2 regions of the Duganella hordei genome follow, and region 1 is predicted to be linked to the other one. Evidence: predicted binding sites of a transcription regulator. Region 1 holds the regulator's gene; the other holds the start of a gene.
The links. The regulator NrdR, encoded in region 1, represses ribonucleotide reductase genes. The targets are predictions, from matches to a motif close to CACNANATNTNGTG.

Region 1 (4,964 bases):
GCCGCTCATGCTCATGCGAACCTTCGCGATCTGCGGTGATGTGGTGACGTTGCCCATCATGGGATCGTCGCGGTCGGTGAATTCCCACAGCGCAGTGGTGGCGTCCAGGCGTTCAGGATCGGTGACATCGAGTGCGAACACGCCTTGCGCGCCCCCGCCCATGCCTGACACCAGGACGGTGCGCCAGTTGCCGGCAATCAGCGCATCTGCCGTGCCGGCGGGGCCGTCGACGTAGGCGCGGTGGACGTAGTCTTTGCCCGGCAGCCGGTTCAGTACCGGCATCAGGGCGTCGGGCACATAGGCGTACAGCTCCTTGCCGGTGTCGGCGTCGAAAGCGTGCAGCATGCCGTCGTTGGCGCCCAGGTAGATGACTTGGCGGCGGGCTTTGTGGCGCATCCGGAAAACCTGGTAGTCGGCGCCCGGCGAAGCGCCAGCAGGCGGGCCGACGAACACCGGTGTGCCATGGACCGAGTCGCCCAGCACGCTGCCTCGGCGGCGGAACAGCGTGCCTTCGCCACTACGGTCGCCGCGCAGATAGGCGAGGCGCAATTCGCCCAAACCGTCTGCTGTCCGAACGGGCTTGGCCGCTGCTGTTGGCGGTGCTTGATTCAGCAACGCCTGCTGGGCGGCGGATAACGCGGACCACTCGAAGGGCGCGCCGCTCAGCGTACCGTCCGCCTGCACAACCGACGTGTAGATTCGCCGCTCCGCTGGTAGCGGCAACGGTGCGTGCGCGGAGTCCCCGGTGAGGATGGCGCCGGCATCCCACGACGCGGTGGGGGATGCCGACAGCAAGGCGATGCGTTCAAAGTGACCACTCCAGTCGCCGATATCCATCGTTGCCTGAAACAGATCGCCACTGCCCGCAGCCTCCACGAGCAGCGTGGGACCCGCGACGCTAATGGTCGCACTGCCCGGTGTCACGGTGCGACAAGTAGCGGCAAGCGGTTCACTGGCAATATTCAACACCGGTGGCGCGGCGCAAACGTCCATCGCCATTAGCAACCATACCGGCACCACTTTGAAGACATGCATGACACTCCCCTCAATCCGGCTTGCTGAACACCGTTTGCAGCACCACCTCGGTCGCCGGCCTGGCGCCAAAGCCGATCGCGGTCACGCGGTAGCAATAGCTGGCCGCCGCGCCGGCCGACGCATCCTCGCCCGGCGGATGACACTCCATGCGCTCGATCACATAGCGTGGCTTCTTGAACGGCAGGAAGCCCTCGCCGGTCGACATCGCGGCGCCGGTTCGCGCGCCATAAGAAAGCGTGCATTTGCCGCCGTCTTCCACGCCGGACAGATCCACCCGCTGCCAGACCGGCGCAGCACCGGGCACCGCGTCGCATGGCACCGCAGGGCCGGCCTGTATATCGCGCTCCGCATCCGCCAAGGCATCCTCCGCCGCCTGAAACGCCACGTCCCGGTCGCGCTCACCACGCGCGGCCTTCTCGCCCTGCAAGCTCATTTGCGCCGCCGACACACCCAGCAGCATCACCAGGATCAGCATCATCAAGCAGACCAGCACGGTCACGCCCTGCTGCCTCCGCGCGCGCTTCATCCGCCGCTCCGGTTGCGCAACGCGACTGTCATGCCGACCACGCGCCGCGCCCGCGTGCGCTGGGCCGCCGGCAAGCTGCCTTCCATGATGCGCACGCCCTCGTCGTCGCCGTGCGCCTCGGAATACGCGGCGCCGAACAGATCGAATTGCGTCGCCACCGTGTCGGCGCGCGAGTTGCTGTCGCCGTGCAGCAGCAAGGCGACCTTGATGCTGCACACGCGCTTCCACCAGGTCTTGCGGTTCAGGTCGCGCTGGCGTTCATCCGGCGTGCCGCCGACCAGCGCCAGCGCGGCATCCAGCGCGTCGACCGTCCTGGCGTTGACGTAAGTATTGGGAATGCCGTCGGCCACAACGTCGGTGTCCAGCCCGTACAGCACTTGAAAGGAATCGACGCCGTGCACGATCGCATCGGTGCCCCAGCCGGAGGCGCCACGGTATTTGCAGCGCAGCTCCGCTTCGCCGGCAGCATCGGCGGCGACATAGAATATGCTCCAGCCGCGCTCCGCCTCCGCGTGCGGTATGGCGACGCCAAAGCCGGCGCAGTTCAGGCTGGAGCCGTCGCCGTTGCCGCCCTCGCCCGAACCGGAGAAGCGCAACGCCAGCACGTCGCTGCCGTGCGCCACGGCCGGCAATGGCGCGGAGATGTCCGCGCTGCCCCGGCCGATGCCGCTCGCGTCCAGTCCGGCAACGGGCGCAGGCGCGTCGGCCGCCAGTTCGGCCGGCGCGGCCTTGCTGTCCCAGTTGACGTAGGCGCTTTGGCGTATGGCCTGCGCCATGATGTCCAGTGCCTGGCGGCCGTCGTCGTTGAGCCAGGAGTTTTCATTGTGGTTGCGGTAATTGCCGGCGGCCGCCAGCAGCAAACTGCCGGCCACCAAGGTGACGAGCAGGCCCAACAGCAGCGCGATGGCGAATTCGACCAGCGTCCAGCCGGCCGGGTGCGAGGGCGGCGATCGCATGAGCAGCCTCGGCGCGTTCATCGCGTCGCCCCCACCGCCAGCGCGACGCCGGGCGCGAATTCGCCGGCATCGTCCTTGCGCGGCGTGCCGTCCGGATTCTTGCCGTGCCAGCCGACCTTGACCACCAGCGGCGCGCCGGCCCCGCCGCCGCATGCCCAGCGCAATTTTCCGCCCACCCACAGGCCGGCATCGCGGCACACCAGCACGCGCCCCGCCGGCAGCCGGTCGCGCACCTGCACCTTGATCTCGTACAGATCGAACGATGCCAGCTGCGCGCTATCGCAGGCGCCGCCATAGCACAGCGCCGCCGGCGCCGACGGATGAGGATCGGCCAGCGCGTCGTAGTTGAGCAGCAAATAGGGATTGGCGCCGTCGCCGAGGCGCATTTGATCGGCGTTGGCGCGCATGCGCTCGGCCAGGCTGGTGGCCAGCTGCGTTGCCTGCGACACCAGCACCGCCTGATGCCGCGTGCGCAGCGCCGCCAGTTGCATCGCCACGCCGCCGACGATACCAAACGCCAGCAACAGCACGGCGACCAGTATTTCCACCAGCGTAAAACCGGACAACAAAGCACGTGCGCGCACGGCACACCTCCGCAAAGTCGATCACGACTGTGCTAGAAGTTAGCAGCGCTTACTGCAGAGAGTATGAGATGTATCAAAAGTGCGCCAGCCGTAGGCCGGCGGACGATCAAGCCTTGCGTGGCTTGCGGTCCTGGCCGACTTCGGCAATCGCATCCTGGAACTCGGCCAGGTCTTCGAAGTTTTTATACACCGACGCAAAGCGGATGTAGGCGATCTTGTCCAGGCGCTTCAGTTCCTGCATCACCAGCTCGCCGATGTAGCCGGTGTCGACTTCGCGCTGTCCGCTGGTCAGCAGCTTTTCTTCAATGGACAGTATGGCCGCGTCGACGGCGGGCGCCGCCACGGGCCGCTTGCGCAAGGCCAGGGTCAGGCTGCCGCGCAGCTTGGCCGCCGCATACTCGGTGCGGCTGCCGTTCTTCTTGACCACATACGGCATCACCAGTTCGATGCGCTCATACGTGGTAAATCGTTTATCACATTTACCGCAGCGCCTGCGCCGGCGTATGGAATCCCCTTCCTCGGATACACGCGTATCGAGAACCTGGGTATCGTCATGCTGGCAGAACGGACATTTCATATGGGCATGCGCCTCGGTGGTAGTGTGACGCCGGCGGTCGCCGGCGTCACGATGCTGCAATTACTTGGCGTAGACTGGGAACTTGTCAGCCAGCACCTTCACCGCCGCCTTGACGCGCTCGATGGTGGCCGCGTCGTGCGGGTTGTCCAGCACGTCGGCGATCAGGTTGCCCACTTCTTCCGCTTCCGCTTCCTTGAAGCCGCGAGTGGTCATCGCCGGCGAGCCCAGGCGGATGCCGGAAGTCACGAATGGCTTCTGCGGATCGTTAGGAATGCCGTTCTTGTTGGTGGTGATGTGCGCCGTGCCCAGGATCGCTTCCGCTTCCTTGCCGGTCAGGTTCTTCGGACGCAGGTCCACCAGCATCACGTGCGACTCGGTGCCGCCGGAAACGATGCGCAGGCCGCGCTTGATCAGGGTCTTGGCCAGCACGTCGGCGTTGATGACGACCTGTTGCTGGTAAGCCTTGAACTCGGGGGTCAGAGCTTCCTTGAACGCGACAGCCTTGCCGGCGATCACGTGCATCAGCGGGCCGCCCTGGATGCCTGGGAAGATGGCCGAGTTGATGATCTTCTCGTGCTCGGCCTTCATCAGGATGATGCCGCCGCGCGGGCCGCGCAGCGATTTGTGCGTGGTCGAGGTGACGAAGTCGGCGTGCGGCACAGGGTTAGGGTACAGGCCGGCGGCGATCAGACCGGCGTAGTGCGCCATGTCGACCATGAAGTATGCGCCCACCGCTTTGGCGACGGCGGCGAAGCGCTCGAAGTCGATCTTTTTCGAGAACGCCGAGGCGCCGGCGATGATCAGCTTGGGCTTGTGTTCCTTGGCCAGCGCTTCCATGGCGTCATAGTCGATGTCTTCCGCAGCGGTCAGGCCGTAGGAGACGACGTTGAACCATTTGCCGGACATGTTCAGCGGCATGCCGTGGGTCAGGTGGCCGCCTTCGGCCAGCGACATGCCCATGATGGTGTCGCCTGGTTTCAGCACGGCGAAGAACACGCCCTGGTTGGCCTGCGAGCCCGAGTTAGGCTGGACGTTGGCCGCTTCCGCGCCGAACAGCTGCTTGACGCGGTCGATCGCCAGTTGCTCGACGACGTCGACATACTCGCAACCGCCGTAGTAGCGCTTGCCTGGGTAGCCTTCGGCGTATTTATTGGTCAGCTGCGAACCCTGGGCTTCCATCACCGCTGGCGAAGTGTAGTTCTCTGAGGCGATCAGTTCGATGTGATCGTGCTGACGGGTGTTTTCTTTTTGAATGGCGCCGAACAGTTCCGGGTCAACGCTGGCGA
Region 2 (4,964 bases), on a different contig from region 1:
GCGCCGGGCCGGCCGCGGCCGACGGTGAGGCGCCGGCCGCCGAGCCGGCGGGCGGCCGGCTGAAGGGCGATTCGGCCGTGATCCAGGCGCTGCGGGCGCAGATCGCCCGGCTGGCGCGCTCGATGGCGCCGATCGCCATCAACGGCGAATCGGGCAGCGGCAAGGAGCTGGCGGCGCGCGAGATCCATGCGCAAAGTTCGCGCGCGGGCAAGCCCTTCATCGCCGTCAACTGCGGCGCGATTCCGGAGGCGCTGATGGAGGCCGAGTTCTTCGGCTACCGCAAGGGCGCCTTCACCGGCGCGGCCGACGAGCGCGACGGCTTCTTCCAGGCGGCCAACGGCGGCACCCTGATGCTCGACGAGGTGGCCGACCTGCCGCTGGCGATGCAGGTCAAGCTGCTGCGGGCGATCCAGGAGCGGCGCGTGCGCAAGATCGGCGCCACGTCAGAGGAGCCGGTCGACGTGCGCATCATCAGCGCGACCCACAAGAACCTGGCGCAGTGCGTGGAGCAGGGCAGCTTCCGCCAGGACCTGTTCTATCGCCTGAACGTGATTGAACTGAGCCTGCCGCCGCTGCGCGAACGGCTCGACGACCTGCGCGTGCTGACCGCCGCCATCCTGGAGCGGCTGGGCACTTTCGAGCACAAGGTGCACCTGGGGCCGGGCGTGCTGGACGCGCTGCGCGGCTATTCCTTCCCCGGCAATGTGCGCGAGCTGGAAAACATCCTGGAGCGGGCGCTGGCCTTCGCCAACGACGGCGTGATCGAGGTGGCCGACCTGGCGCTCAAGGGCGCGCGCATGGTGGAGGCGGTGGTGCCGCTGCCGTCGCCGCTGTATCCTTCGCCGGACTTCGCCGCCAGCGAAGCGGCGGCGCTCGGCCTGCCGCCGACGCCGGCGCCCGAGGGCGGGGCCGCCGGTGATGGCGCCCCGGCCGCCCCGGCCCCGCCGCCGCTGCCGCACCTGGACGCGCTGCCCAGCAGCCTGCCCGACTACCTGAACCAGATCGAGCGCGACATCATCCTGCGCGCGCTGGCGCAGACGCAGTTCAACCGCACCCAGGCCGCCCATCTGCTGGGCATCAGCTTCCGCCAGCTGCGCTACCAGATGCAGAAGCTGAACATCCAGGAGCCGGAGGCGTGAGCGTTTTATCGCCGCCCGCCGCGCCGCTGCCGCCGGTCGGCGCCGACGGCTGGTGGCCCGCCGCCCGCCGCTACGACAGCCCGCACCGCGACGCCCGCCCCGACCCGGACGACATCACGCTGCTGGTGATCCACAACATCTCGCTGCCGGCCGGCCGCTACGGCGGCCCGCACGTGTCCGACCTGTTCAGCGGACGGATCGACTATAATGCCGACCCCTCGTTCGCCGACCTGCGCGGGCTGAAAGTGTCGAGCCACTTCCTCATCCGCCGCGACGGCCGCGTGCTGCAGTACGTCGCCGCCGGCGAGCGGGCCTGGCACGCGGGCCGCTCGGCGTTCCGCGGACGGGAGCGGTGCAACGATTTTTCGATCGGCGTCGAGCTCGAAGGCACCGACGACACGCCGTTCGAGGCGGCCCAGTACCGGGCGCTGGCCGGGTTGACGGCGGCGCTGCAAACGCGCTACCCGCTGGCCGAGGTGCGGGGCCACGAACACATCGCGCCGGGCCGCAAAACCGATCCGGGGCCGATGTTCGACTGGGAATACTATCAAAAGCTGCTTAGGAAAGAGGCAATGTTAGTAGGCGCTAGCGCTGAACTTGGCTTCCCCATTGGGCTTCTTTAATGTCAAGAGCAAAATTGCTGGAAATATCAAAATTTCTCACTTGCCGTGCTACGGTGTGACCACTACAATCAGTGGATAGGTTCTGATCAATCACTAGATCTAGTAGTTATTCTCGTATTGCCGAGACACTGAATCTTGTGGGGATGACAAGCCTGCCGGGCCGGTTACACACCCTTTTATGGCATTTTTTTACACAACATACGTCGCGCAGCACTGACTGCACGCTGTTATCGGGGAGCTTAAATGCAATCTACTCAAGACATCACCATCAATCCAGCGCTGGTACCAGCAGCCGCTGCGAGTACCGCCAGCAGCCCGATCACGGCCGCCAGCGACCTCGGTGACTACCGCATCATCCGCCGTAACGGCGCGGTCGTCGCGTTTGAACCGTCGAAAATCGCGATTGCCGTGACCAAGGCCTTCCTGGCCGTCAACGGCGGCCAGGGTGCCGCCTCGGCCCGCATCCGCGAATTGGTAGAACAGCTGACCTCCAGCGTGGTCACCGCGCTGGTGCGCCGCCAGCCATCGGGCGGCACCTTCCACATCGAAGACGTGCAGGACCAGGTCGAGCTGGCGCTGATGCGCTCCGGCGAGCACGACGTCGCCCGCGCCTACGTGCTGTACCGCGCCAAGCACATGGAAGAGCGCCGCGCCGCCAAGGAGGCGCAAGGCGCCGCCGCCGCGATCGACGCGCCGCAGATCCACGTGGTGGAAAACGGCGAGCGCAAGCTGCTCGACATGAACCGCGTCTCGAGCCTGATCAACGCCGCCTGCATCGGCCTGGAAAAACACGTCGACGCCGACGCCATCCTGGCCGAGACGGTCAAGAACCTGTACGACGGCGTGCCGGTCGAAGAGCTGCACAAGTCCGCCATCCTGGCCGCCCGCGCGCTGATGGAAAAAGACCCGGCCTACTCGCAGGTGACGGCCCGCATCCTGCTGCACACGATCCGCAAGGAAGTCTTCGGCAAGGAAGTCGCGCAGGGCGCGGCCGCGGCCGAATACGTGACCTACTTCCCGCAATACATCGCCAAGGGCATCAAGGAAGAACTGCTGGACGCCAAGCTGGCCGAGTTCGACCTGGCCCGCCTGGCCAAGGCGCTGGTCGCCGACCGCGACCTGCAGTTCGGCTACATCGGCCTGCAAACCCTGTACGACCGCTACTTCCTGCACGTGCGCGACATCCGCATCGAAATGCCGCAGGCCTTCTACATGCGCGTGGCCATGGGCCTGGCGCTGAACGAATCGGACCGCGAAGCGCGCGCCATCGAGTTCTACAACCTGCTGTCGACCTTCGACTTCATGTCGTCGACGCCGACCCTGTTCAACTCCGGCACCCTGCGCTCGCAGCTGTCGTCGTGCTACCTGACCACCGTGTCGGACGACCTCGAAGGCATCTACGACGCGATCAAGGAAAACGCGCTGCTGGCCAAGTTCGCCGGCGGCCTGGGCAACGACTGGACCCCGGTGCGCGCGCTGGGCGCCCACATCAAGGGCACCAACGGCAAATCGCAGGGCGTGGTGCCGTTCCTCAAGGTGGTCAACGACACCGCCGTCGCGGTCAACCAGGGCGGCAAGCGCAAGGGCGCGGTGTGCGCCTACCTGGAAACCTGGCACATGGACATCGAGGAATTCCTCGACCTGCGCAAGAACACCGGCGACGACCGCCGCCGCACCCACGACATGAACACCGCCAACTGGATCCCGGACATGTTCATGAAGCGCGTGATGGAAAAAGGCGAGTGGACGCTGTTCTCGCCGTCCGACTGCCCGGACCTGCACGACCTGGTCGGCAAGGCCTTCGAGAAAGCCTACCTGGGCTACGAAGCCAAGGCCGCCGCCGGCGAAATCCGCGTGTTCAAGAAGATCGCCGCGCTGGACCTGTGGCGCAAGATGCTGTCGATGCTGTTTGAAACCGGCCACCCATGGATCACCTTCAAGGACCCATGCAACATCCGCTCGCCGCAGTCGCACGTGGGCATGGTCCACAGCTCGAACCTGTGCACCGAGATCACGCTCAACACCGGCCCTGACGAAATCGCCGTCTGCAACCTGGGCTCGGTCAACATGCCGGCCCACATGAAGGAAGGCAAGCTCGATCACGTCAAGCTGCAGAAGACCATCCGCACCGCGATGCGCATGCTCGACAACGTCATCGACATCAACTACTACGCCGTCGACAAGGCCCGCAACGCCAACATGCGCCACCGTCCGGTCGGCCTGGGCGTGATGGGCTTCCAGGACTGCCTGCACATGATGCGCGTGCCGTTCTCGTCGGACGCCGCCGTGTCGTTTGCCGACACCTCGATGGAAGCGGTGTGCTACTACGCCTACCTGGCCTCGACCGAGCTGGCCGAGGAACGCGGCCACTATCAGTCGTACAAGGGCTCGCTGTGGGACCGTGGCATCCTGCCGCAGGACTCGATCAAGCTGCTGGCCGACGAACGCGGCGGCTACCTGGAGCAGGATACCTCGGCCGCCATGGACTGGACCCCGGTGCGCAACCGCATCAAGCAGTTCGGCATGCGCAACTCGAACTGCGTGGCGATCGCTCCGACCGCGACCATTTCGAACATCATCGGCGTGTCGGCCTGCATCGAGCCGACCTTCCAGAACCTGTACGTGAAGTCCAACCTGTCGGGCGAGTTCACCGAGATCAACGCCTACCTGGTGCGCGACCTGAAGGCGCGCGACCTGTGGGACGAGGTGATGATCTCCGACCTGAAGTACTTCGACGGCTCGCTGGCCAAGATCGACCGCATCCCGCAAGACCTGCGTGACATTTATGCAACCGCGTTCGAAGTCTCGCCGACCTGGCTGGTGGAAGCTGCCTCGCGCCGCCAGAAGTGGATCGACCAGGCGCAGTCGCTGAACATCTACATGGCCGGCGCCTCGGGCAAGAAGCTGGACGAGACCTACAAGCTGGCCTGGCTGCGCGGCTTGAAGACCACCTACTACCTGCGCACCATCGCCGCCACCCACATGGAGAAGTCGACCACCAAGACCGGCGCGCTGAACGCGGTGTCCGTGGACGGCGGCATGTCGGCCAGCGCCATGGCGGCGGCAGGTCCTGCCGCGGCGGCCATGGCCGGCTCGGCGGCATCGGCATCGTCGGTGGCGCAAGCCGAAGCCGACGGCGCGGCCTGCTACCTGCGTCCGGGCGACGACGGTTTCGAGGAATGCGAAGCTTGCCAATAAGCTG

Region 2: the regulator NrdR is predicted to act here: its motif matches at 1,854-1,867, upstream of ABWW33_RS08940 (ribonucleoside-diphosphate reductase subunit alpha).

The regions. Positions count from the first base shown of each region.
Region 1 covers NZ_BPWI01000025.1:24,748-29,711, forward strand. Annotated here, with positions in the region: gene ABWW33_RS30550 (pilus assembly protein) at 1-837, opposite strand, end outside; gene ABWW33_RS30555 (pilus assembly PilX family protein) at 1,046-1,561, opposite strand; gene ABWW33_RS30560 (PilW family protein) at 1,558-2,517, opposite strand; gene pilV (type IV pilus modification protein PilV) at 2,535-3,101, opposite strand; gene nrdR (transcriptional regulator NrdR) at 3,208-3,678, opposite strand; gene glyA (serine hydroxymethyltransferase) at 3,739-4,964, opposite strand, start outside.
Region 2 covers NZ_BPWI01000003.1:185,104-190,067, reverse strand. Annotated here, with positions in the region: gene ABWW33_RS08950 (sigma-54-dependent transcriptional regulator) at 1-1,139, shown strand, start outside; gene ampD (1,6-anhydro-N-acetylmuramyl-L-alanine amidase AmpD) at 1,136-1,762, shown strand; gene ABWW33_RS08940 (ribonucleoside-diphosphate reductase subunit alpha) at 2,006-4,960, shown strand.